Regions from separate parts of the Hohaiivirga grylli genome, predicted to be linked through region 1. Evidence: predicted binding sites of a transcription regulator. Region 1 holds the regulator's gene; the other holds the start of a gene.
The links. The regulator LexA, encoded in region 1, represses DNA repair genes until DNA is damaged. The targets are predictions, from matches to a motif close to TGTTCNNNNTGTGTTCNG.
Positions count from the first base shown of each region.

Region 2: a site for LexA is predicted at 1,795-1,812, ahead of def (peptide deformylase). Genes of this name have one in related genera too.

Region 1 is NZ_JBBYXI010000002.1:543,762-556,271, forward strand. Features, by position in the region: gene bamA (outer membrane protein assembly factor BamA) at 1-284, shown strand, start outside; gene lpxD (UDP-3-O-(3-hydroxymyristoyl)glucosamine N-acyltransferase) at 339-1,412, shown strand; gene fabZ (3-hydroxyacyl-ACP dehydratase FabZ) at 1,440-1,901, shown strand; gene lpxA (acyl-ACP--UDP-N-acetylglucosamine O-acyltransferase) at 1,902-2,714, shown strand; gene WJT86_RS06910 (LpxI family protein) at 2,714-3,571, shown strand; gene lpxB (lipid-A-disaccharide synthase) at 3,584-4,750, shown strand; gene gltA (citrate synthase) at 4,787-6,079, opposite strand; gene gltX (glutamate--tRNA ligase) at 6,244-7,668, opposite strand; gene WJT86_RS06930 (ComEC/Rec2 family competence protein) at 7,858-9,900, shown strand; gene lexA (transcriptional repressor LexA) at 9,937-10,644, opposite strand; gene WJT86_RS06940 (OmpA family protein) at 10,835-11,329, opposite strand; gene WJT86_RS06945 (autotransporter outer membrane beta-barrel domain-containing protein) at 11,375-12,510, opposite strand, start outside.
Region 2 is NZ_JBBYXI010000001.1:807,243-819,752, reverse strand. Features, by position in the region: gene truA (tRNA pseudouridine(38-40) synthase TruA) at 1-220, opposite strand, end outside; gene fmt (methionyl-tRNA formyltransferase) at 251-1,186, opposite strand; gene def (peptide deformylase) at 1,186-1,704, opposite strand; gene WJT86_RS03515 (helix-turn-helix domain-containing protein) at 2,231-2,845, opposite strand; gene WJT86_RS03510 (DNA recombination protein RmuC) at 2,960-4,159, shown strand; gene WJT86_RS03505 (Abi family protein) at 4,160-5,152, opposite strand; gene WJT86_RS03500 (hypothetical protein) at 5,424-5,810, shown strand; gene pta (phosphate acetyltransferase) at 5,853-7,937, opposite strand; gene WJT86_RS03490 (acetate/propionate family kinase) at 7,967-9,166, opposite strand; gene pflA (pyruvate formate-lyase-activating protein) at 9,389-10,183, opposite strand; gene pflB (formate C-acetyltransferase) at 10,259-12,510, opposite strand, start outside.

The sequences.
Region 1 (12,510 bases):
ACTTCCCGAATAGTTCGTACAACACACTGCTCGAAGGTTATAGCCCAGGTAGCATGTGCTCATACGGAAACACTGGTACAGCACAGAACTGTATCAAGGTGCGTGATAAGAACGTTATTCGTTCCTCGATCGGTGCCTCGATCCTCTGGAATTCACCACTTGGCCCAATTCGCTTCGACTATGCCTATGCCTTGTCAAAGGATGATGGTGTCAAGGTTGATGGTGTCCGCTACGGTGGTGATAAGACGCAGGCCTTCCGGTTCTCCGGTGGTACACGCTTCTAATAATCTACTTTCTAATAGGGCGCTGTTTTCAAACAGCGCCCTTAAAGTGTAAAAATGGTTGAGCCAAACTTTTTCCCACGCGGGGGTGAACTCACGCTTCGCCAGGTGGCGACGTTAGCTCAAGTTGATTTGCCGGATGGCATTGACCCCGAAAAAATTATAGCGAATGCAGGCCCTTTGGAGACAGCGGGTCCTGATGATGTCGCTTACATGAACAATCCTGGCTATGTTGATATTCTTGCGAATACAAAAGCCGGTGTTTGTATTGTTTCTCCCCGATTTTCAGCGCGGGTACCTCAGACAACGATAGCGATCGTTACTCCTGATCCGTATCGTGTCTATGCAAGTATTCTTGCATATATGTATCCAACAGCCGTACGCCCCAGCTCCGTATTTGATGCGACCGGCATTTCCCCGGGATCTTTCGTGCATCCGACAGCGCGTCTTGAACAGGGTGTGATTGTTGATCCGGGTGCTGTTATTGGTCCCCATGCAGAAGTCGGTGCGGGAACCGTTATTGGTGCCCATAGCGTTATTGGTGCTCATGTTCGTATTGGCCGTGACTGTTCAATTGGTGCTCAGGTTTCAATCCTGAATGCATTTGTTGGCAATCGTGTCGTTATTTTACCGGGTGCACGTATCGGACAAGATGGTTTTGGCTTTGCAATGGGTCGAAACGGTCATCTGAAAGTACCTCAGATTGGCCGTGTCATCATTCAGGATGATGTCGATATTGGTGCCAATACAACGATTGATCGTGGTGCAAGCCGGGATACCGTTATTGGAGAGGGCACAAAGATTGATAATCTTGTGCAGATTGGACATAACGTATCCATTGGTCGCCATTGTGTGATTGTTGCTCAGGTCGGTATTGCAGGTTCGTCGACACTGGACGATTTTGTTGTTATCGGCGGGCAGGGCGGTGTCAGTGGACATCGTCACATTGGTGCTGGTGCGATGATTGCTGGTGGCAGCCATGCGGCTGATGATATACCTGCTGGTGAAAAGTGGGGTGGAACCCCTGCTAAGCCAATGAAAGCATGGATCCGAGAGCTTCGGGAATTGAAGAAATTAGCTGCAAGCCACGCTGTATCCAGTAAAACAACGTCACAGAGTGATGAAGAGTAATAATTCTATTAGCAAGTGGAAAATTCTATGACGGATTCGCCAAAAAAGCTTGAATCTATTGATATTGTAAAGATTCTGGATCTTTTACCTCACCGCTATCCATTTTTGTTGGTCGACAAGATTATTGATATTGATGGTGATGAATCCTGCATTGGCATCAAAAACGTTACCTATAATGAGCCACAGTTCACGGGCCACTTTCCGGCAACACCTATTTTCCCAGGGGTTCTGCTGATTGAGGCAATGGCACAGACGGCTGGTGCAATTTGTGTGTTTTCAAAGCTTTCAGATGCTGAACGACCAAAGCATGTTTACTTTATGACTATTGATAAAGTGAAGTTTAGAAAGCCAGTTGTTCCTGGTGATGTCGTTGAATTCCACATGACCAAAATCAATCACCGTCGGAATATGTGGTGGTATCGCGGAGAGGCCAAAGTTAACGGTGTTCTCGTTTGCGAAGCTGAACTTAGCGCGATGGTTGGCAATTGAATGAGTAATATTGAAATTCATCCCAGCTCTGTTGTTGAGGCTGGCGCTAAAATTGCTGATGGCGTCAAGATTGGCCCCTTCTGCGTTGTTAGTGCCCAGGCTGAACTTGGCGAAGGATGTGAACTCATCAGCCATGTTGTTGTTGCCGGTCGTACCAGCATAGGGGCACGCACAAAGGTTTATCCTTTTGCTTCGCTTGGACATCCGCCTCAGGATGTGAAATATGCGGGAGAAGAAAGCACATTAGTTATCGGCAGTGATTGCACAATCCGTGAAGGCGTAACCATGAATCCGGGTACTGCTCACGGACGCATGACAACAACAGTCGGAAATCATTGTCTTTTCCTTGCGAACTCTCACGTTGCACATGATTGTGAGATTGGTAATCACGTCATCTTCTCTAATAATGTGATGCCAGCTGGGCACTGCTATATTGGCGATTACGTGATTGTTGGTGGTGGGGCTGGTATCCATCAGTTTGCACGCATTGGCGCCCATGCCTTCATTGGTGGTATGTCAGCTATTGAAAATGATGTTATTCCGTATGGTATGGCTATGGGTAACCGTGCCTATCTTGCCGGGTTGAATATCATTGGTCTCAAGCGTCGTGGATTTTCCCGTGAGGAGATTCATGAATTGCGTCATGCCTATCGCTTGCTTTTTGCCAATGAAGGCACTCTGTCTGAGCGTGTTGATGATGTTTCTGCAGCTTTTTCCAATCAAAAAATCGTTGCTGAAATTCTTGAATTCATTCGCACCAGTAAGGATCGCTCAATCCTGACACCTCGTGATTCAGGTGGCGCTTCGGCATAATGATAAAGCAAACAGACGCACCAATTGTCATTTTGGCAGGAGCAGGGCTCTTGCCAGCAACATTGGCTCAGAGAATGCGTTCTGATGGGCAGCCGTTCAAGATGCTCGCTTTCCGTGGATTTGCAGACAAGGCAACAACGCTGCAGGCTGATCAGGTTCGAGATTTGCTGGATGTTCGCGGTATTTTGGCCTGTCTTAAGGAGTGGACCCCCTCAGGTGTTGTGATGGCCGGGGCTGTCCATCGGCCGCGCCCATCCGCACTACTTGGTTCTTTCTCCCTTCTTCTCAATATGAATGAGTTGAAAGAGATTGTTATACGTGGAGATGACCACTTGCTGAAAGGTGCCATTGCACTTTTGGAAGATAATGGCTTTCCGGTATTAGGAGCTCATGAAATTGCTCCAGAAATTATGAGCAGTGAGGGTGTTTTTACGAACCGTCAGCCTTCTGACGAAGAGATGCATTCCATTGCCAGTGGCCTTCAGCTTTTGAATACAATTGCAAAGTTTGATATTGGCCAAGGGCTTGTTATTGTAAATCAACACGTTCTGGCTATTGAAGGGCCAGAGGGGACAGATAAAATGATCCGTCGTGTTGGTTCATTGCAGAAGAAGAGGCTCTTTGCACGTACTGCACCGGCAATCCCCAATAGCGTTTTTATCAAGACTGCCAAAGTCCAGCAGGATCTCCGGATTGATATGCCAACGATTGGCCCACGTACAATTATAGAGGCATACAAAGCCGGAATTCGTGGGGTAGCAATTGGTGCTGCAAAAACGCTGATTGTCGATAAAGAGAAAACAATTGAAGAGGCCAATCGCAGGAATATGTTCCTGATTGGCGTACCTGTTGACTGAGACTGGCTTAAAATGACCAATTCCCCAAAGCAGACCCGTCGTATCTTTATCGTTGCCGGTGAAGAATCTGGAGATCAGCTGGGTGGAAAACTTATGCGGGCCCTGAAAGCGCAAAGTCCAGTCCAGATTGAATTCCAGGGTGTTGGTGGTCAGAAGATGATCGCAGAAGGCATCAAGAGCCTTTTTCCTCTTGAAGATATTGCTGTCATGGGATTTGGCGCTGTCGTAGCACGGTTACGGCTTATTCTTGCACGTATCAAGCAAACGGCAGAGGCGGTTATTGCTGACAACCCTGATGTGCTGGTCATTATTGATAGCCCTGATTTCACGCATCGGGTTGCCAAACGGGTTCGACAAAAAGCGCCGCATATTCCAATCGTGGATTACGTTAGTCCATCTGTCTGGGCTTGGCGGCCGGGGCGCGCCAAAAAGATGCGCGCTTATGTTGATCATGTTATGGCTATCCTGCCATTCGAGCCTGCTGCTCATAAACGTCTGGATGGTCCGCCATGCAGTTATGTTGGGCACCCGTTAATCGAGCGTATCAGTGAGTTCAGGCCAAAGGACAATGAACGGAAGCCAATAGATCATGGGCGGAAACAGCTCATTGTTTTGCCTGGTAGCAGACGTTCAGAGGTCTCTCGTCTTATGGAACCCTTTGGGGAAGCTGTTGCGTTGCTGGATGCAGAAAACCCCGGAGGCTTTGATGTCATTATTCCGGCTGTTGCGCATCACGCTAGGGAAATTGAGGAGCGTTCCAAGAACTGGCGGGTGCAGCCTAAGCTCGTATTTGGAGAAGAAGCTAAGCTCGCAGCTTTTAGGGGCGCCCATGCGGCACTGGCGGCCTCTGGAACGGTAACACTGGAGCTTGCTCTCTCAAAAGTGCCCATGGTTGTTGGCTATAAGGTTTCAAAGTTTGAAGAGCAGCTTCGTTTTCTCGTTAAAGTCGAGTCGATTGTGCTGGCAAACCTTGTCTTGCAAAATAAGACCGTACCTGAGTTTATTCAGCAGGACTGTACACCAGAGAAGCTTTCTGCAGCCCTGAGGCCGCTTCTTTCAGATACGCCTGAGCGTCAGCAGCAACTGGCACAGTTCGACAGGTTGGATGATCTGATGGGAATTGGTGGGGAAGCGCCAAGTGAACGTGCCGCAAGGATTGTTTTAGAGACAGCCAGATAAATTAAAAGGGGCCTGAATGGCCCCTTTATTATTGGATTATCCACGCTGGGATAATGTACGGTAATCCCGCTGAGGGGAACCTGTATAAAGCTGGCGCGGACGGCCAATCTTCTGGTGTGGATCCTCAATCATTTCCATCCACTGAGCAATCCAGCCGACGGTACGGGCCAGCGCAAACAGAACAGTAAACATGGATGTCGGAAAGCCCATGGCACGCAATGTAATACCGGAATAGAAGTCGATATTCGGATACAGCTTCTTCTCAATGAAGTATTCATCCTGAAGAGCAATACGTTCCAGTTCCTTGGCAACTTCGAAGATCGGATCATCGGTATCACCGATTTCAGCGAGAACTTCATGAGTTGTTTTCTGCATGATGCGGGCACGTGGATCATAGTTTTTATAAACACGGTGACCAAAGCCCATCAGGCGGAACGGATCATCTTTATCTTTAGCGCGCTTGATAAACTCCGGAATACGATCTGGTGTTCCGATTTCTTCAAGCATCTTGAGAGCTGCTTCGTTTGCGCCGCCATGAGCAGGGCCCCACAGGCAGGCAATACCAGCCGCAATACATGCGAATGGATTTGCACCAGAAGAGCCGGCAAGGCGTACTGTTGAAGTCGATGCATTCTGTTCATGATCAGCGTGCAGGATGAAAATCTTGTCGAGCGCGCGGGCCAGAACCGGATTCACCTGATATTCTTCACATGGAACGGCAAAGCACATGCGCAGGAAGTTTGCTGCATAGCTGAGGCTATTCTGCGGATAAACGAATGGCTGACCGACAGAGTACTTATATGCCATAGCCGCGATTGTTGGCAGCTTGGAGATCATACGCATCGAAGCAATCATCCGCTGCTGCGGATCAGAGATGTCAATCGAGTCGTGATAGAAGGCCGAGAGAGCACCAACGACAGCAACCATGATAGACATTGGGTGTGCGTCGCGGCGGAAGCCCTGAAAGAAGCGGTGCATCTGGTCATTGACCATCGTGTGTTTCGTAACACGCATGTCAAAGTCAGCTTTTTCAGCGGCTGTAGGAAGCTCTCCATAAAGCAGGAGATAGCATGTTTCCAAAAAGTCACCTTGCTCTGCAAGCTGTTCAATTGGATAGCCGCGATACAACAAGATACCCTTATCGCCATCGATGTAAGTGATCTTGGATTCGCAACTTGCTGTAGATGTGAAGCCAGGGTCATACGTAAAGTGACCGGATTGACCGTACAGCTTAGAAATATCGACGACGCTTGGGCCGATGGTTCCTTCAAAAACAGGAAGCTCGAATTGCTGACCATCAATGGTGAGGGTGCTGGATTTTTTTGCCATGAATTTACCCACCTTTCGTGATGTTTACCGGACCAAATACAACAACAATACATAGCTTAACATGCTAATGCGCTATTCGGTCGCAGGTACGTAATATATGTCGGTACTCCATCCTCTCGGTCGTATCAAGCACGCCTAAAGAACAATGCGATAATTGTGGAATATCAGTCTGATATTCCACAATCTGCCAAACGAGCGAGGATTTCTTTCTTTCCAAGGATTGCCATGACCTCAAACAGTCCTGGGGAGGTTGAACGCCCCGTTACTGCGGCACGAAGTGGCTGGGCAACCTGGCCTAATTTGGCTTCGATGTCGTGTGCGTGCGCACGTATGACAGCCTCTATATTTTCGGTATTCCAGTCAGAAACCGCTTCCAGCTTTGAAATGATGCCAGAAAGACGATCAGAGCCATCTTCGAGCAGCTTGGCTGCCTTTTCATCAAAATTCAATGGGCGTGAAGCATAAAGATAATAAGCATTATCAATCAGCTCAATCAGAGTTTTTGCGCGTTCTTTCAACCCTGCCATTGAGGCAAGAAACAAAGCTTTCAGCTCATTATTTAGCTGGCTTGGTGCTCCACGCTCAGAGCCAACCTCCGGAAGGATGATTTCAATAGCTTTAAGCAGCTGTGCATCATCTGTCTGGCGCATATAATGGCCATTAAGGTTTTCAAGCTTGGCAAAGTCAAAGCGTGCAGGGGAGCGACCAATCTGCTCAAGATTGAATGCTGCAATCATTTCTTCCGTTGAGAATATCTCCTGATCACCATGGCTCCAGCCGAGGCGAACAAGATAGTTTCTCAATGCATCCGGCAGATAGCCCATGCTGCGGTAGGCATCGACACCAAGGGCACCATGGCGTTTGGAGAGTTTTGCTCCATCTGCACCGTGAATCAATGGAATATGGGCCCATTCAGGAACATCCCACCCCATTGCATTATAGATATGTGTCTGTCGAGCTGCATTGGTGAGGTGATCATCACCACGAATGACATGTGTAACATTCATATCATGATCGTCCACAACGACAGCCAGCATATATGTTGGTGTGCCGTCAGAACGCAGCAGTACAAGGTCATCAAGATCTTTGTTCTGCCATGTAACGCGCCCTTGGACGTGATCATTTACAATGGTTTCGCCTTCAACGGGGGCTTTTAGGCGAATGACAGGCTTTACACCTTCTGGAGCTTCTGAAGGGTCTTTATCTCTCCAGCGGCCATCATAACGAAGCGGGCGGCCTTCTTTACGGGCAAGCTCACGCATTTCCTCAAGTTCCTGAGGTGTTGCGTAACAGTAATAGGCCTTGCCATCCGCAAGAAGCTGTTCTGCCACTTCACGGTGACGGGCAGCGCGGCTGAACTGATAAACGACATCCTCATCCCAGCTGAGACCAAGCCAGCTCAAGCCATCTATAATGGCCTGAATGGCTTCATCCGTTGAGCGCTCCCTATCTGTATCTTCGATACGAAGCAGCATTTTTCCGCCAAAGCGTTTGGCAAAGAGCCAGTTGAACAATGCTGTCCGTGCTCCTCCGATGTGGAGGAAGCCTGTAGGAGACGGGGCAAAGCGCGTAACAATCGGTTTGGTCATTTTGAGTAATATCTATTGCCGATAGAGGAAGGGAAACTGGGCATATAATATCTGCCTTACTGTCGTCTACCATGAGGTGGGGACAACGTTAAGCGAAAAGCTGCATTTACACGTATGAAACTATTGGATGCCCATATCCTCTTTTCAATTTCATTGAACGCAGTCCGAAATGGATGGCGGGAATGTCTGGTGCGGGAAAATGAGGATTACAGGATTCTTTGCTGGCTGGTTATCAGCTTTGGCGGCGGTATTGTTCTGTTCTTCCAGCTATCAGAACCGATACCCTTGAAGGTGGCCGCCTTTGTCTCGACCATTGCTTTTATTGGTGCTGGGATATTTTTTCGGAAACGCTTTTTCTTCATTTTATTAATGCTAATGGGGTTCTTTGCAGGTGGTGTGACGAGTTCTGCCTTGCGAATGGAACGCATAAAAACTCCTGTTCTTGAAAGAATATTGATTGGACAGCTGAAAGGATTGGTTGAAAGTGTTGAGATACGTAACGAGCGGCGCCCGCAGCTAACCGTACGTGTTTTAGAGTTTTCCGGATTAAAACCTTCGGAAATACCTGTGAAGGTGCGTGTTACATTACGGCCCAGTTCTATTTTGCAGGCCGGTGATTATATTGACGCTCAGGTAAGGCTATTGCCTCTTCCTCAGCCTGTGAGGCCATCAGGATATGATTTTGCGCGCGATGCCTATTTCAAAGGTATTGGTGCTGTTGGCTCTGTTCTTGGGCAGGTTTCATTGCTTGATAACAGTGCGCAATACACTTTGGAATCGGGTTTTATGTTTTCCATTGATAGGCTGCGAAACAGGATCGCCAAACAGATTTATGAATCCGTTGGTGAGCCAGGAGGTGGTATTGCCGCGGCTTTGGTGACAGGAAAACGTGGTTACATCACTGAAGAAACCAATCAGGCCCTTAGGGCCGCCGGCATCTACCATATTGTTGCGATTTCCGGGCTTCATATGGTGATTGCTGCAGGCTTGTTTTTCTGGTCCGTTCGTTATGCTTTATCGCTGTTTCCCGCTATTGCTTTAAGATGGCAGACCAAGAAAATTGCAGCCGTTGCGGCTATGTTTGGGGCCGTTACTTACTGTGTATTTTCCGGAGCCAGCGTTGCAACCATTCGTGCCCTTGTCATGACGATGGTGATGTTGGGAGCAATTGTTGCCGGGCGGCATGCTATCAGTCTGCGTAATCTATCACTTGCAGCATTACTGATTTTGCTTTTTTCACCTGAGGCCTTGCTTGGGCCGGGATTCCAGATGTCATTTGCAGCCGCTGCAGCTTTGATATCTCTTGCCCCTTACGCGTCTAGGTTATCTCTCAAGATGACGAATAGTGGAAGCTTTAAAAGGGTTCTTGTAAAAACTCTGAACTGGCTCATTGCCCTTTGTTTGACAAGTCTCGCTGCCGGGCTGGCGACAGCGCCGTTTGCGGTTTATCACTTTCATACGGCAATGCCATTTGGGCTTATCGGAAATATCCTTGCTCTGCCGCTGGTATCTCTCATTATTATGCCATTAGGTGTCATCGGGGTGCTTTGTTACCCCCTTGGGCTTGATGAGCCCGTCTGGTGGGCTGTTGGCATTGCAACAGGGCAGGTTGTGAAAGCTGCCCAATGGGTTGAGACCTTTGGCGGTTCTGTTCAGTACTTCTCGGCTTTGCAGCCGATGGTGCTGCTATTATCAGCCATTGCCCTGATTTGGCTGACGCATTTCCGGTCTCATCTGCGCTGGGGCTTTATTGCTCCGATGGGAGTTGCCATTGTTTCTACGGTACTATTTTCAAAAGAATATGTTGCATTTGTTGACAGAGATGGGAGAGCCGTAGCTGTCAGGTCAGAAAACGGGGCATTGGTTTTCGTTGGCCGTATCAATAGTTTTCTTGCAGAGCAATGGTTGCGTGCGGATGGGGACGGGCGATCTTATGCTGAGGTGAAACCGGTTAAAAATGCTGGTTGTGATGCGCTTGGTTGTGCGCATGAAGGTATTGTTTCGGTGGCGATTGTTCATAAATCAGCAGCTTTTGAGGAGGATTGCCGGCGGGCTGATATCATTGTTGCCACAACCCGCGTGCCCATTACGTGTCAGGCGCCTGTTATTATTGATAAAAGAGCATTGCAGGTAAAAGGGGCAGCAGCTGTTTTACGAAATAGTCAAAACCAGCTTATTGTTGAACATGCCAGAGTCGAAAATGCCCGGTGGCCATGGCAGCGTGGTTTATGAAAAAGGCCCGTTTTAAACGGGCCTTGGTGAGTAAACTCAGTAACGACGGAGTAGGCTGACCAAACGTCCCTGTATTTTTACCCGGTCTGGGCCCAGAACACGTGTCTCATAGGCAGGATTGGCAGCCTCAAGAGCAATTGAGGAGCCCTTACGACGTAGCCTTTTAAGAGTTGCTTCCTCATCGTCAATCAGTGCAACAATAATATCACCTGTATTGGCTGTGTCCTGACGGCGAAGGATAACGAGATCGCCATCGAAGATACCGGCCTCAATCATCGAGTCGCCGTGCACTTCCAGTGCAAAGTGTTCACCTTTTGAAGAAAGAAATTCTGGTGAAACAGTAACAGAGTGACTGTGATCCTGAATGGCCGAAATCGGAACACCGGCTGCAATACGGCCGATAACCGGAATTGAGATGTTGTCGTTATCTGTCTGAGGCAGGGTAGGCTTGCTGATTGGCGCAGCGATACGCTCTGCTGTCAGGCCACCTTCAACAACTGTTGGTTTGAATTTTGGGCGGGAGGCCGCACCTTCAGGCATCTTGATAACTTCAAGAGCGCGTGCCCGGTTGGGGAGACGGCGAATGAAGCCTCTTTCTTCCAGAGCGGTGATGAGTCGGTGAATACCGGACTTTGACTTGAGATCCAGCGCTTCCTTCATTTCTTCAAATGAGGGCGGAACGCCAGCTTCCATCAGTCGTTCATTGATAAAACAGAGCAGGTCGTGTTGTTTACGTGTCAGCATCGCCAATACCTTGGGCCAAAAGAAGTATCACATTCTGCATATCAGAAACAAATAGAGAACACAAGGAATGTTCTTGCTGTGTTCTACACAGCAGAAATCTCTTCAGGCTCAGGTAAGGCGGGAATATAAAAAATGGGAGCAGGTTATCCCGCTCCCATCAAGTTGAGGCATTTTTAAATATTGAGATGCGTTACTTACGGGCACCGAGGATATCAACGGTTACCCGACGATCTGGAGCCAGACACTCTTTAAGCTCAGCGGAAGGAATGTCTCCATTGCAGCTCGTTGTAATAGGCTTGGTTGCGCCAGCCGTTGCTGTCAAGATCGGGGCACGAACACCGCGCTGAATGAGATAGTGGCGCACTGTATTGGCACGGGCCTTACCAAGACGCATGTTGTAATCCCCATTGCCAAGACGATCTGTATGGCCTGTGAGATTAATGGCATCGATTGTAGCGTAGCCGGTGGTCAGCTTGTGAGCGAGCTCATCAAGGGTTCTGCGACCTTCTGGAAGCAGATCAGACATTGAAGAGCGGTCAAATGCAAACAGAGCATCAGCAGAAAGTGTGATCTGTTCAGGTTGTGCCGGGTCACACCATTTGTTCTGAACGGTTCCAACATTGCTACAGGCAGCCAGAAATACAGGCAGAGAGAGAGCAAACGTAATTGCGATAGTTTTCTTCATGATTTTTCTCACTGGATATTATGTGAAAGGGAATGAGAGTGGCGCTTAGCGCCACTCAATCTTCAATCCGAGATTGCCGCGATATTCTTCACGCTTTGCATCCGAGAACGAACGCGCATACGAAACATCCGTGAAGACATAGGCGCTGTCATTGATAGGTAGCTGGAAGCCGGCTCCCACTTCGCCCCATGTATGATTATACCGCTCGCTCACTACATCGCGTCCAAGAGCAACGTCACTTGTGCCCTGGAAGTCATGCCAGATATTTCCCTTCAGGAAGAAGGTTTTGGTGCGCTGGTATTCTGTTGGCGCACTATAGGCGAGGCGGAAGCCTACACGACCACGCCAGCCATCGGCATCCTTCTGGTTCACATTGCGATAACCATCATAGAAGTTATCAAGCGAGAGGCGCTGGTAGATAATTTGGGCCTGTGGCTCAACGTACCAGTTTTCCGTAATCTTGAATGGTGCGCCAACTTCTGCAGAGAGTGTCAGGCCATAACCATTCTGGGACTTCTTGTCGCCACCACTGCGTGGTTTGTATGTATTGTTGAAGTAGTTGAACTGCCCAACAACATCCAGATAAGCGCCCTTAGCCCCGACTTTCGTCAGATAAAAGCCAACACCACCTGCTTCAACACTACCATTGCCGGTATGCTTGTCGCCGACAACCATGCCGCTGACAGAGCGATATTTGTCATAGAACTTCAGATCATCGACACGGGCATAGGTTCCCATGACACCGAAGACAGTCTTCGCGCCCTGATTGTCTGAATCATAGTGTGTGTAAAGGTCGTGGCCTGCCTGCAGAATGAAGGTATTTCCTTCATAGCTGAGACGTTTTTCACCTTCATTTTCAGTATGTTTGGCAATTAGACGGCCCCATGCCTGAGACTTGACCATTGCTGAGCAGCTGTATCCGCATTTATCCCATGCTGTGACCAGTGGCTCGCCGGTGCGCTCATGGTAAGTACCGAGGATATCGTAGCCGAGTTCCATATTAACACGTGGCATCTGCACATAGGCAGAGGTTGCCTGCGAGTAAATTGGAATAGGCGTTGGCGTTGGGGGCGGTGTAACAGGTGGTGGGCTGCCCGGATCAACTGGAGTGACGACAGGCGGATATGGGTTGGATGCCTGAAGAACAAAGACATAGTCGTTGCCGCGCTTAACCAGTTGTG
Region 2 (12,510 bases), on a different contig from region 1:
TATCGGCACGCATATCCTTTTCCAGATCAACATTAACGACCTGACTGGTCGCATGGACACCAGCATCTGTCCGGCCTGCACATTGTACCCTGACAGGGTGACCTGAGAACTTTTCAATCGCGGCTTCAAGTGCCCCCTGAACAGAAGGGTGTTCAGCCTGAAGCTGCCAGCCATAGTAAGGCGTGCCATCATATTCGATGACCAGTTTATAACGTGGCATCGGATAACTCCGTTAAAGCCTTCAACCTGCTCATACGAAAAAACGTGTACCGGCACCAATACGTGCCCCACGCGCAAACTCATCAAAAGCCATGGGCGATTTACCGGAACGCTGCACCTGAACCAGCTTCAAGGCACCATTTGCACAACCAACGGTTCCATGCTCATCCAGCAAAACACCAGCCTCACCCTTGGCATCGACAAGCTGTGTCCGCAGAACTTTGACACGCTCCTTACCCTTCCCGAAATCAGCCTCAAAGAAAGCACCGGGAAAAGGAGACAGTCCACGGATATGATCATGTAACTGTTGCGCAGGCATAGCCCAGTCAATGCGTGCCTCAGCATTGGTGATCTTCTGGGCGTATGTCACGCCTTCCTCAGGCTGAGGTGTAAAACCAAGAGCATTACGCGAGAGTGCAGCCAGAGCCCGTACCATAAGGTCGGCTCCCAGCACCATCATACGGTCATGGAGCTCTGAAGCCGTCATATCCTGTGTAATGGCAATACGCTCAACCATGGCAACGGGGCCCGTATCCAGTCCCTCTTCCATTTTCATGACAGCAACGCCACTTTCGGCATCTCCAGCCATGATGGAACGCTGAATAGGGGCCGCTCCTCGCCAGCGTGGCAGCAATGATCCATGAAGATTGAGACAACCTAAAGTCGGCGTATCAAGAATAGCTTTTGGCAGCAACATTCCATAAGCCACGACAACAGCAACATCGGCATTATGGGAGCGGAAAAGCGCCTGCTCTTCCTCTGTCCTGAGCGTACTCGGCGTAAAAACAGGAATACCGTATCTGTCAGCCATTTCATGTACAGGAGAGCGGCGCAGCTCCATACCACGTCCCGCGGCAGCAGGCTGACGGGTATAGGAGGCGACCACTTCATAACCCTGCCCGACAATCTCGGAGAGCGTCGGAACGGCAAAATCGGGTGTTCCCATAAAAACGACGCGCAGGCTCATCAGAGATTTCCCTCACGTTTGGCAATTTTAGTGAACTTGCGAATGACCAGCTCACGCTTAAGACGAGACAGGTGATCAATGAACAGCACGCCATTCAGATGATCAAGCTCATGCTGAACACAGACAGCCAGCAAGCCATCAGCCTCGCGCTCAATTATTTTGCCATCCAGATCCATATAGCGGAAAGTCACTTCAGCCGGACGCTCAACCTCGGCATAATACTCCGGAATAGACAGGCACCCTTCCTGATAAAGCTTTGTTTCTTCTGAAGAAGCAATAATCTCAGGATTGATGAGAACCAGAGGTTCCGGCTTTTCTTCCTCATCGGCCACATCAATCGTGACGACACGTTTTGGCACGCCAATCTGGATTGCGGCCAGACCAACACCCGGCGCATCGTACATCGTCTCCAGCATATCTTCTGCCAGAGTACGGATTTCGTCAGTAATTGTCTCAACAGGCTGCGATTTCAGCCGCAGCTGCGAGTCCGGTAAAATAACAAGAGGTCTGATAGCCATAATGAAATGCACATAAGCGTTTATGAAAGCCCGGTCAAACAGGACCGTCGAAAACAGATAAACCAGTCTGCCATAAATGCAAAAGATATCTGTTCTAAATATATTTTAAATACCCCATTAATACGCATAAGGCTGTTACCCTGTTATCTGATATTAGATATTACAGTAGGCGGGATGTGGTGGGTAAGTGTTGAGAGATAAGGCATTCGGGCGCGCGGTAACCGGGTGCTTTTTTATTATCCCATTTTTACAGTGGCACACAGTATCAGGAAATACTGCCACTTGGATTTACAGTTAGGAAGATTGTCCCGGACGGGCTTCAAAAGGCTTTCGAAAGCGCCTCGAATAATCTTATCAATCAGATACTGAAATTACAGATAATGAATCCTGCTTTTTCTCAGAAAAATAACGGAAATCGCCAAATCAGACTTTTGTATACTGTCAAATATGACTGGGTCTTTTCATTTCGCTAGGACGCAAGATCAATAAGTCAATAGCTGATTTAAACTTCAAGTCTTGATTAGTTTCAAGCCGAGGCTTTGCTATTGTTTGAACTGCTGGCCGTTGTGGAGATATCCTTTTCAAGCCACGCCTTTAACAGAGAGAGAAGCGCTAAGCGCTCATCTTCTGTTCCTGTCACAGAGATTGCCCGCAGGCGGTCGTAGTAAGGCACCCCAATGCGTATGACATCAGACATGGACAGGTTGATGCCGTTAATTCTGTAAACGCTTTCAACCATGCCTGTCGTGCGCACCATCAATTCAGGGTCGGTACCTGTCACAGTCACAGTTTCACGCATAGCCTCGTGCGGGCTTTGGGATGTTTCGGAAGGCTTAGGATCCTTGTTTTTAAAGGATTCGATAGCCTGCACGTAAGGATTGAACTCTGTTCCCAGTTCCTGCCCAGCTTCGAGAAGCACGCCATCATCAAAGCGCATTGAGCCTTGCCCTGTCAGTATCCAGTCAGCACTAAACCCAAGCTCTGTAAGCTTTGTGAGTGTTTGAGCACTAGGAGCAGCCTTTGGTGTTTCAAGCAGTTGCCACCCCTTAACACTCATGAACATATGTGCAGCCATTTCAGCCTGCTTAAGCGCAAGCTGTTTTCGGATGCTTCTTAAGCGCTCACCAACAGAAGAACCCATTACACTTCTCCATACCCTATGAAACTCTTTTTACCATTAAACGTATTAGGGGTGGCGTATGAAAGATAACAAGAGTACATTTCGTGAACATTCTTGAGAGCACGATTCGAACAGATGAATGAAATAATTGTTACAATAGGTTCCCATCCCCTCACCTGGGGGCAGCTGACGCTTTATGGCGGACTGGCAATTATCATCCTGCTCATTACGCTCATCATTATGCAGAGCCGCTCCCGGCGTGAACAGGCCTTTACGCAGGCTATGGAAGTTGAACGCACGCGAGAAATGGAACAGCACGTTAATGAACTTAATCGCCTGCAAATGGAAATGAGCGGGCGGATGCAGACCATTGCCGAGGTTTTCGGTTCGCGCCAGAGTGATATGGTTCGCGCTCTCGCTGAGCGACTGGATGGCTTGCAGCATCGCGTTGGCCAGAGTTTAGAAAGCACCAGCCGTCATCAGAACGAGAACCTTGCAAAACTAAATGAACGCCTTGCTCTGATTGATGCAGCCCAAAAGAACCTCTCAAACCTGACTGGCGAAATTGTCGGCCTGAAGGATGTTCTGTCCAACAAGCAAACCCGTGGTGCCTACGGGCAGGGACGCATGGAAGCGATTATCAGGGACGGGTTGCCCATCGGCTCCTATCAGTTTCAGGTCACCCTCTCCAATGGCAAGCGGCCAGATTGCCTTGTTCATTTACCCGGTGATGAACGGGGTCTCGTTATTGATGCAAAGTTCCCGCTCGAAGCGTTTAATCTACTTCGGGAAGCAAAAACCGATGACGCACGCAAACTTGCCTCTGCACAGGTACGTAATGACCTCAACACACATATCAAGGCCATTTCGGAACGCTACTTCATTGCCGGAGAAACACAGGATATTGCCCTGCTCTTCGTTCCGGCAGAGTCCATTTACGCCGATATTGCAGAATATTTTGATGATATCGTCCAGAAGGCCCACAAAGCCCGGATTATGATTGTCTCACCTTCCCTGCTGACCTTAGCCATTCAGGTCATGCAGTCACTGGTGAAGGACGCCCGTATCCGTGAAGAAGCACATATCATCCAGACAGAAGTCCAGCATCTTTTGGTGGACGTCACACGCCTGTCTGACCGTGTTGCCAAACTTGATACACACTTCCGTCAGGCACAGGATGATGTTGCGATGATCCGCACATCAACCGACAAGATCACCAAACGCGGCCAGAAAATTGAAGCGCTTGAGTTTGAAGAAAAGCCCAGCATAGCTAAACATCCGGAGCCGGATACAGAGAGACTACCGGTTCAGCAAAGTTTGCGGATTGTCGATTGATTATTGGTCTATTACCCAGATAGGAAGTGTTTCCCAATCTTTTGGAAAGCCTGCGTCAGAAAGAGACAAGCAAGATCCAGCTGGAAAACTCTGCATATGCAAGATAAAATCTTTCAGCCAATCTGCTCCGAAAGACATACTTCTCATAAAATAAGCGATACATAAAAAAGTACTATAAATTTTACGACAAGACACTTTATTCATTAATATGTGACACAAAAATTCATTGTCGGAAAGCTGTTCCCATTCTGGATAATTTACGACTCCGCGATCCCATAACCTTCCATGATGAGCACAAATATTACGACAATCATTTAGACTCCGTATCCACTTGGAAAGTAAAAGTCCATTTGGAATTTTATACTTTAAAGCTATATTATTTTGATCTTCAGGTTTCATTCCTTGGAAAAATACTGACAACAAACCAAAGTCCCAAGCCTCAACAGCAATCCAAATAGGTGGATGGGCATCTGAATTGTATTTAGTTTTAAAATGCTGGGCAAATATCTCTTTTGATCTTAAGAATAAGTGATCTTGCCTCTCTAACCATTCAAAATGTCTTGTATTATTTTTTTCTTTTGGAATATGCCTTGTAAAGTTACCATTTAAGTATTGTTGATGTCTATGCGCAACAGGACTCAATTTTCCTAAAAGCAATGCAACATCAGTACGCAATGCAATCTCAATTCTCTCTAAAGCATCTAAGATTATTAGTCGTAATTTTCTATCAAAATTATAAATATCTATAATATTTTGAAAATTTGCATCCTCAACAAATTCATCTAAAACCATATACCGACCTGTTATACTCGGAGCAGGCACTGGAGAACTTGGGATTTTCTTCCTAAAAGGAAACCAATAGGCACTTAACCTATAATATCCTATCCCCACCAAATATTGCTGGGCTACATCCGTATCTTGAACATGCATACCACGGCTAACAAGAAGCTCAATTTGTTCAGATGGAGATAAATAAGGTTTAGAGTATTTCATTATGCCCTACGACAAAACCGCCCCGTACAAATAGACTGATACCAACGAAGGGCTGCTACTTGAAGAGAGGGCGGTCATGTCATTGACAACTATCTACTAGCTTCAAAATTTTGCAACAAGTAAGTTTTTTGACATTAAAACATGATAAGAAAAGATAAATCTTTTCTTATCATGTTTTACCTAATATTTCAACACACTATATCATTGATTTTTAAAATTTATTTTTTATAAGTAATTTCATTAATGTTTCAAAAAAGAGAAATGAAACAAAATGAATACCATTGAAGGCCATGCTTACGAAAAACGTCTCTTAGAAGAAATTGAAAAAATAGGACATCAAATTTTAGAACTGGAGCAGGAGAAACATGCTTTAGAAAGGCAACTTATTAAAGCTAGACATGAAAGCTATGCCTTAAGAGATGTTAAACGTAAAAATAGCATCACCCGTGCTTTAGTTGAGGATATTATTATTAAAGAGCTCTCTAGCTCAAAAAAACCTATGAAATCGCAAGAATTATTTCATGCAGCTCAATATGCAAACTTACACATGAAGAACAATACTTTCAGGACATACCTACATCGAATGCTAGAGAAAGGTATGATTAAACGCATTAAGACAGCTACATGGGTCTTATCAGGTTATGAAAAGACAAAATAAAAAAGGCGCCGCAAGCGGCGCCTTAGTTTTATAAGGAGACACTTATTCCGCGTCTGCCTGAATAGCTGTCAGGGCAATGGTATAGACGATATCGTCGACCAGAGCACCGCGAGACAGATCGTTGACTGGCTTGCGCAGGCCCTGAAGCATCGGGCCAACCGATACAACATTGGCAGAACGCTGAACGGCCTTATAGGTCGTGTTGCCTGTGTTCAGATCAGGGAAGATGAACACATTGGCGCGACCGGCAACCTGACTGTCCGGAGCCTTCTGCTTGCCAACGCTGAGAACGCTGGCAGCATCATACTGCATCGGGCCATCGATCAGGAGATCAGGGCGCTTTTCTTTAGCCAGAGCCGTTGCCTGACGCACCTTCTCAACGTCATCACCACTACCGGATGAACCTGTTGAATAGGAGATCATGGCAATGCGTGGCTCAATGCCAAACTGCTTTGCTGAATCGGCCGACTGAATGGCAATATCTGCCAGCTGCTCAGCTGTCGGATCAGGATTAACGGCACAGTCACCGTAAACCAGAACCTGATCAGGCATCAGCATGAAGAACACGCTTGATACGATGCTGGAACCCGGAGCTGTCTTGATCAGCTGCAGAGCTGGACGGATTGTGTTGGCTGTCGTGTGAACAGCACCAGACACAAGACCATCAACATCACCATTTGCGAGCATCATGGTGCCGAGAACAACGGTATCCTCAAGCTCTTTTTCAGCCTGCGGTTCTGTCATGCCTTTTGCCTTGCGCAGTTCCACCATTGGCGGAATGTACTTGGCTTTAGCCTTGTTCGGATCAACAATCTCGATATCGGCTGGCAGCTCAACACCCTGAGCGGCAGCGATATCGCGGATACGATCTTCATCACCAATCAGAACGCAATGAGCGATCTTCTTTTCGTGACAGATAGCAGCAGCCTGCAATGTGCGTGGCTCGTCACCTTCTGGCAAAACAATACGCTTGTTAGCCTTACGGGCACTTTCCACCAGACGATGGCGGAAGGCTGGAGGTGGCATACGCAGTTCAGAAGGCTCACCGATCTTCTTACGCAGACGATCTGTCTTGACGTATTCTGATACGAAATCAAGCACCTGCTCGGCACGCTCTACGTCATCGGCACCAAGATGGGCGCGATAAGCGGCAATGCGGGCACTGGTGTCGAATGTATCACCATCGCTGGACAGAATTGGCAGACCGGCCAGACGGGCAGACTGCATCAGTGGTTCAATCTTTGGTGAGATTGTATGACCACATGTCAGCAGAAGCCCAGCGAGTGGCACACCACGCAGAACCGACAGAGCGGTTGCCAGCATGACATCAGAACGATCGTTCGGTGCAACAACAAGTGCACCCGGACGCAGGCGGTCAATCAGGTTTTCGACAGCACGGGCTGCAACAACAACCTCATGAACGCGGCTGCGGGACATATTACCGGCATGTTCAACACGCAGGTTCAGAGCCGTTGCAACGTCCAGAAGACGCGGTGCATTCAAGCGATCTTCTGTCGGCGCAGCAGCCAGAACCGGGGCAGCTGAATAGAGACGACGGAAGTCAGACATGAACTGCTCGCCTTCCGCACCAGACGGAATGCGATTGATCAGAATGCCAACGACATCACTTGGCTTGAGATCATCACCAAACTGCTGCGTTGTCAGCTCAATGCTTTCAACCAGTTCACTCGGTGTATGACGGCTGGCATTAACAACCAGAATAAGCTCTGATGCCAAACCGCGAGCCATCTCAACATTGACGCGCGCATCAAACTGGCGATCGCCATCAGGCAGAAGACCTTCAATAATAACAACATCATTGTCATTACGGGTCGGTTCAACAATATTGACGACCTCTTCCATCAACTGAGACATCCGACCTGTCCGCAGCAATGTTTCCATATGTGCGGAAGGAAGTGGGGATGGAGCATCAATATGACAAATGGTGCGTGCAAAATGTGTCGAGAAAACCGAACGGCCGAGGCCAACGCGCTGGGCGATCGGTTTGACAAAACCAGCCTTGATACCATCTCTCTGCAGAGCCCGGACAAGACCGAGGCCCATGGAGGTCAGAGGCGCATCGCTACCAACCGGAACAAGGAAGAATGTCTTTGCTTTCTTTACCATTCTGGTGTGCCTTAAGTTTGGCCTCCCGATTAACGGGAGGCGTTGGCAATCGCGAGGGTATCGCGTGCAATCATCAGCTCTTCATTGGTTGCAACAACAAGTGCCTTAGGACCTGTTGCACCACTGATGACACCTGAAGTACCACGAACACACTTTTCGTTAGCAGCATCATCAAGAACGATACCAAATGGCTTCAGACGTTCAATTGTCATCTTGCGGAGCAGTGAGGAGTTTTCACCAATACCACCTGTGAATGTCACGGCATCCAGACGATCAAGAGACATGGCCAGACCACCGATCAGGCGGGCAAGACGGTGAGCAAAAACGTCAAGAGCAATCTTGGCACCCGGATGACCCTTTGCAGCTTCTTCTTCCAGTGTACGGCAGTCATTCGAAAGCTCAGACAAACCAAGCAGACCACTCTTGCGGTTCAGCATGTTGTCGAGGTCATTGATTGACATATTGGCGCGGTTAGCAAGGTAAACCAGTGCACCTGGATCAACGTCACCGGAACGGGTACCCATGACCAGACCTTCGAGAGGTGTCAGGCCCATTGTTGTGTCAACGCTTTCGCCATTCTTGACGGCTGTTGCTGATGCACCATTACCGAGGTGGGCAATTACGATGCCGTGATCTTTTGGATCAAGAGCCAGCATGCGACGTGTTTCGTCAGAAACGAAGCGATGGCTTGTGCCATGGAAACCATAACGACGTACACCGTATTCACGGTAGTATTCCATTGGCAGGGCATAGAGGTAAGCCTGTGGCTCCATTGTCTGATGGAAAGCTGTATCAAACACGGCAACCTGTGGCAGAGCTGGCAGCTTTTCACGGGCAACGCGAATACCAAGCAGGTTTGGTGGGTTATGCAGAGGAGCCAGTGGGCTGCAACGCTCAATTGCTGCAATGACCTTATCGTCGATCAGAACAGACTTATGGAACTCTTCACCACCATGAACGACGCGGTGGCCAACAGCAGTAACAGAAGCCAGAAGGCCTTTCTGATCAATATGGTTGATCAGGGCTTCAAGAGCAGTGGCATGATCACCACCATTCAGGCTCTCTTCTTTTTTGCCTTCTGAAGACTTGTAGGTAATTGAAGCATCAGAATCGCCAAGGCGTTCGGCAAGACCGCTCAATACCGGATCTTCACCGCTTTCATTCGGCATAAGGGCAAATTTGAGAGAGGAACTACCACAGTTGATGACCAGCGTCAGAGTTTTATTCATCGTTCTACACTTTTCTTCCAGTGATTGCCCTAATGACAGAGCATCAAATACATACGACCTCTCCCAGAACAGGATCAGTCATTTTCCAATTCACACCCCAAAGGGAAAATCTGCAGAGCACTTACGTATCAAATTACTATAATTTTGTACAAGTGTCCAATTTTCTAACATTATGAGTCGGTGCTTCTATAGCACCTCTACTAAAGTTAGAGGAGTCCAACCTCACTGCACCAAAAAGCCGCGGTCTGCAAACTGCTTTTTCACACGATCGACAAGTTCTGGCGTTGGTGTTGGCGTATCTTTCAGCGCGTATTCCATTCCCACCTCTTCCCATTTATGGGCACCGAGCTGGTGGAATGGCAGGACATCGACACGGGTGACAGCTTTTCCAAGCGTCTCAACGAAATCAACCAGCCTCTCAACATCATCGACATCATCGGTCCAGCCGGGAACCAGCACATAACGTATCCAGATTTCTTTGCCGAGACGCACCATACGATTGGCAAAATCAAGGGTTGGCTGCAGCTCCTGGGCTGTCAGTTCCTTGTATTTAACCGGATCACTATGCTTGATATCCAGCATGACAAGATCGACAGCATCATAGAAACTGTCATCTGTATCGTGATGCAGGAAGCCCTGAGTATCGAGTGCCGTATGCAGGCCCAGTTCTTTAACCTTCCGGAAAAGCGCTCCAACAAATTCCGGCTGCATGAGTGGTTCACCACCCGAAATGGTGACCCCGCCAGCAAATTTAAAGAAACCGGCCAAAGGTTTCAGCTCTGCAAGTGCCTCATCAACCGTCACCTTGCGGCCACGATGGAGTTTCCACGTATCAGGATTATGGCAGTACAGGCAGCGAAACTGGCAGCCAGAGGTAAAGAAGACAAAACGCACACCGGGGCCATCAGCCGCAGCGCCCGTTTCAACGGAATGGAGATACCCGACCACATCACCGTCAGCGATGCTGCCTGCGGCGGCCTCTTTACGCTCGGGAGATGTATCCGGGGTATTTGCCATTCTTACCACTCCTCAAAATCAACGGCCGGATAAACCGGCCGTCAATATTATATCATAGAACCGTCAGGTGCTCCATTACATGGAGGCATGGAACGTACGGCTGATAACGTCAAGCTGCTGTTCACGGGTCAACTTGATGAAGTTGACAGCATAACCAGACACACGAACTGTCAACTGCGGATAGAGCTCTGGATGCTCCATGGCATCAATAAGCGTCTCGCGGTTGAAAACGTTGACGTTAACGTGGAAGCCACCGCCACCCGAGAAGCCATCAAGGCAATTTGCCAGGTTACGGCTACGCTCTGGAAGTGAGCGACCAAGGGCATCAGGTGTTGCCGAAGCTGTCCAGCTGATACCATCAAGGGCACATTCGTAAGGGATCTTGGCAACCGAAGCACCGGCAGCTACGAAGCCCTTCACGTCACGACCATTCATTGGGTTTGCACCCGGAGCGAACGGCTCACCAGCACGACGACCATCAGGTGTATTACCTGTCTTCTTACCATAGACCACGTTGGATGTGATCGTCAGGACAGACTGGGTCGGCATGGAGTTACGGTAGAAATATGGCTGAGCCTTGATCTTCTCCATGAAGGAAGAAGCCAGAGACACGGCAATATCATCTGCACGGTCATCGTTATTACCATAAGCAGGGTAATCGCCTTCGATTTCGAAGTCTGTTGCCAGACCTTCTTCGTTACGAATAACCTTTACCTTGGCAAACTTGATGGCTGACAGGGAGTCAGCAGCAACCGAGAGACCGGCGATACCGCAAGCCATGGTGCGCAGGATATCACGATCATGCAGCGCCATCTCAATACGCTCGTAGGAATATCTGTCGTGCATATAGTGAATGCAGTTCAGAGCCTTAACATAGGTAGCGGCAAGCCAGTCCATGAGCGGATCGAACTTCTTCATGACGGTATCATAATCGAGCACGTCATCTGTGATTGGTTCGAAACCATGGGCAACCTTTGTGCCTGTCTTTTCATCAACGCCACCGTTGATTGCGTAAAGAAGGGCCTTGGCAAGGTTTGCACGAGCGCCGAAGAACTGCATCTGCTTACCGATACGCATCGCAGAGACACAGCAGGCAATGCCGTAGTCATCACCCCACTTAGGACGCATCACATCATCGCTCTCATACTGGATCGATGATGTTTCGATTGAGACCTGAGCCGCATAATCCTTAAAACCCTGTGGCAGCTCTGTGCTCCACAGAACAGTCAGGTTTGGCTCTGGTGCTGGGCCAAGATTGTAAAGCGTCTGCAGGAAGCGGAAGCTGTTCTTTGTAACCAGAGGACGACCGTCTTCACCGACACCGGCGATGGATTCTGTAACCCAGGTTGGATCGCCAGAGAACAGCTGATCGTAATCAGGTGTACGCAGGAAGCGAACGATACGCAGCTTAATGACCAGATCGTCAATCAGTTCCTGAGCTTCAGTTTCTGTCAGAACGCCAGCGTTCAGATCGCGCTGAATGTAGACATCAAGGAATGTCGAAACACGGCCGAAGGACATGGCAGCGCCATTCTGTTCCTTCACAGCTGCGAGATAGGCAAAGTAAACCCACTGGACAGCTTCACGAGCATTTGTTGCAGGACGGCTGACATCATAGCCATACTTTGCAGCCATCTGCTTCAGCTCATCAAGAGCGCGCCACTGTTCGGAAAGCTCTTCACGTAGACGCATGACGTCTTCGGTGAATACGCCGTTATCAAGCTCATGGAATTCACGCTGTTTGTCTTTACGGAGGAAATCAACACCATAAAGAGCAACACGACGGTAGTCACCGATAATTCGACCACGGCCATAAGCATCTGGTAGACCGGTGATCACACCAGACTTACGAGCAGCCAGAATTTCTGGAGAGTAAACATCGAAGACGCCCTGATTGTGGCTCTTACGGTAATGTGTCCAGATTTCATCAACAGCAGGGTCAGACTTGAAGCCATAAGCTTCGAGACCATTCTGCACCATGCGCAGACCGCCGTTTGGCATGATTGCGCGTTTCAAAGGTGCATCGGTCTGAAGACCGACGATTAATTCAAGATCACGATCAATATAGCCAGCATCATGTGCTGTGATTGTTGAACCGCGATCAGCGGAAACATCAAGTACGCCGCGCTTGCGTTCTTCAGCAAGCAACTTGGAAAGCTTCTCCCAAACGGCTTTTGTGCGCTCTGTTGCGCCGGCAAGGAAGGCGCTATCGCCTTCATAAGGAGTGTAGTTCTTCTGGATGAAGTCGCGTACATCGACGCTTGTATTCCAGTCACCTGCATTAAAGCCGCGCCATGGATCAATGACGACATCAGGCTTATTTACGG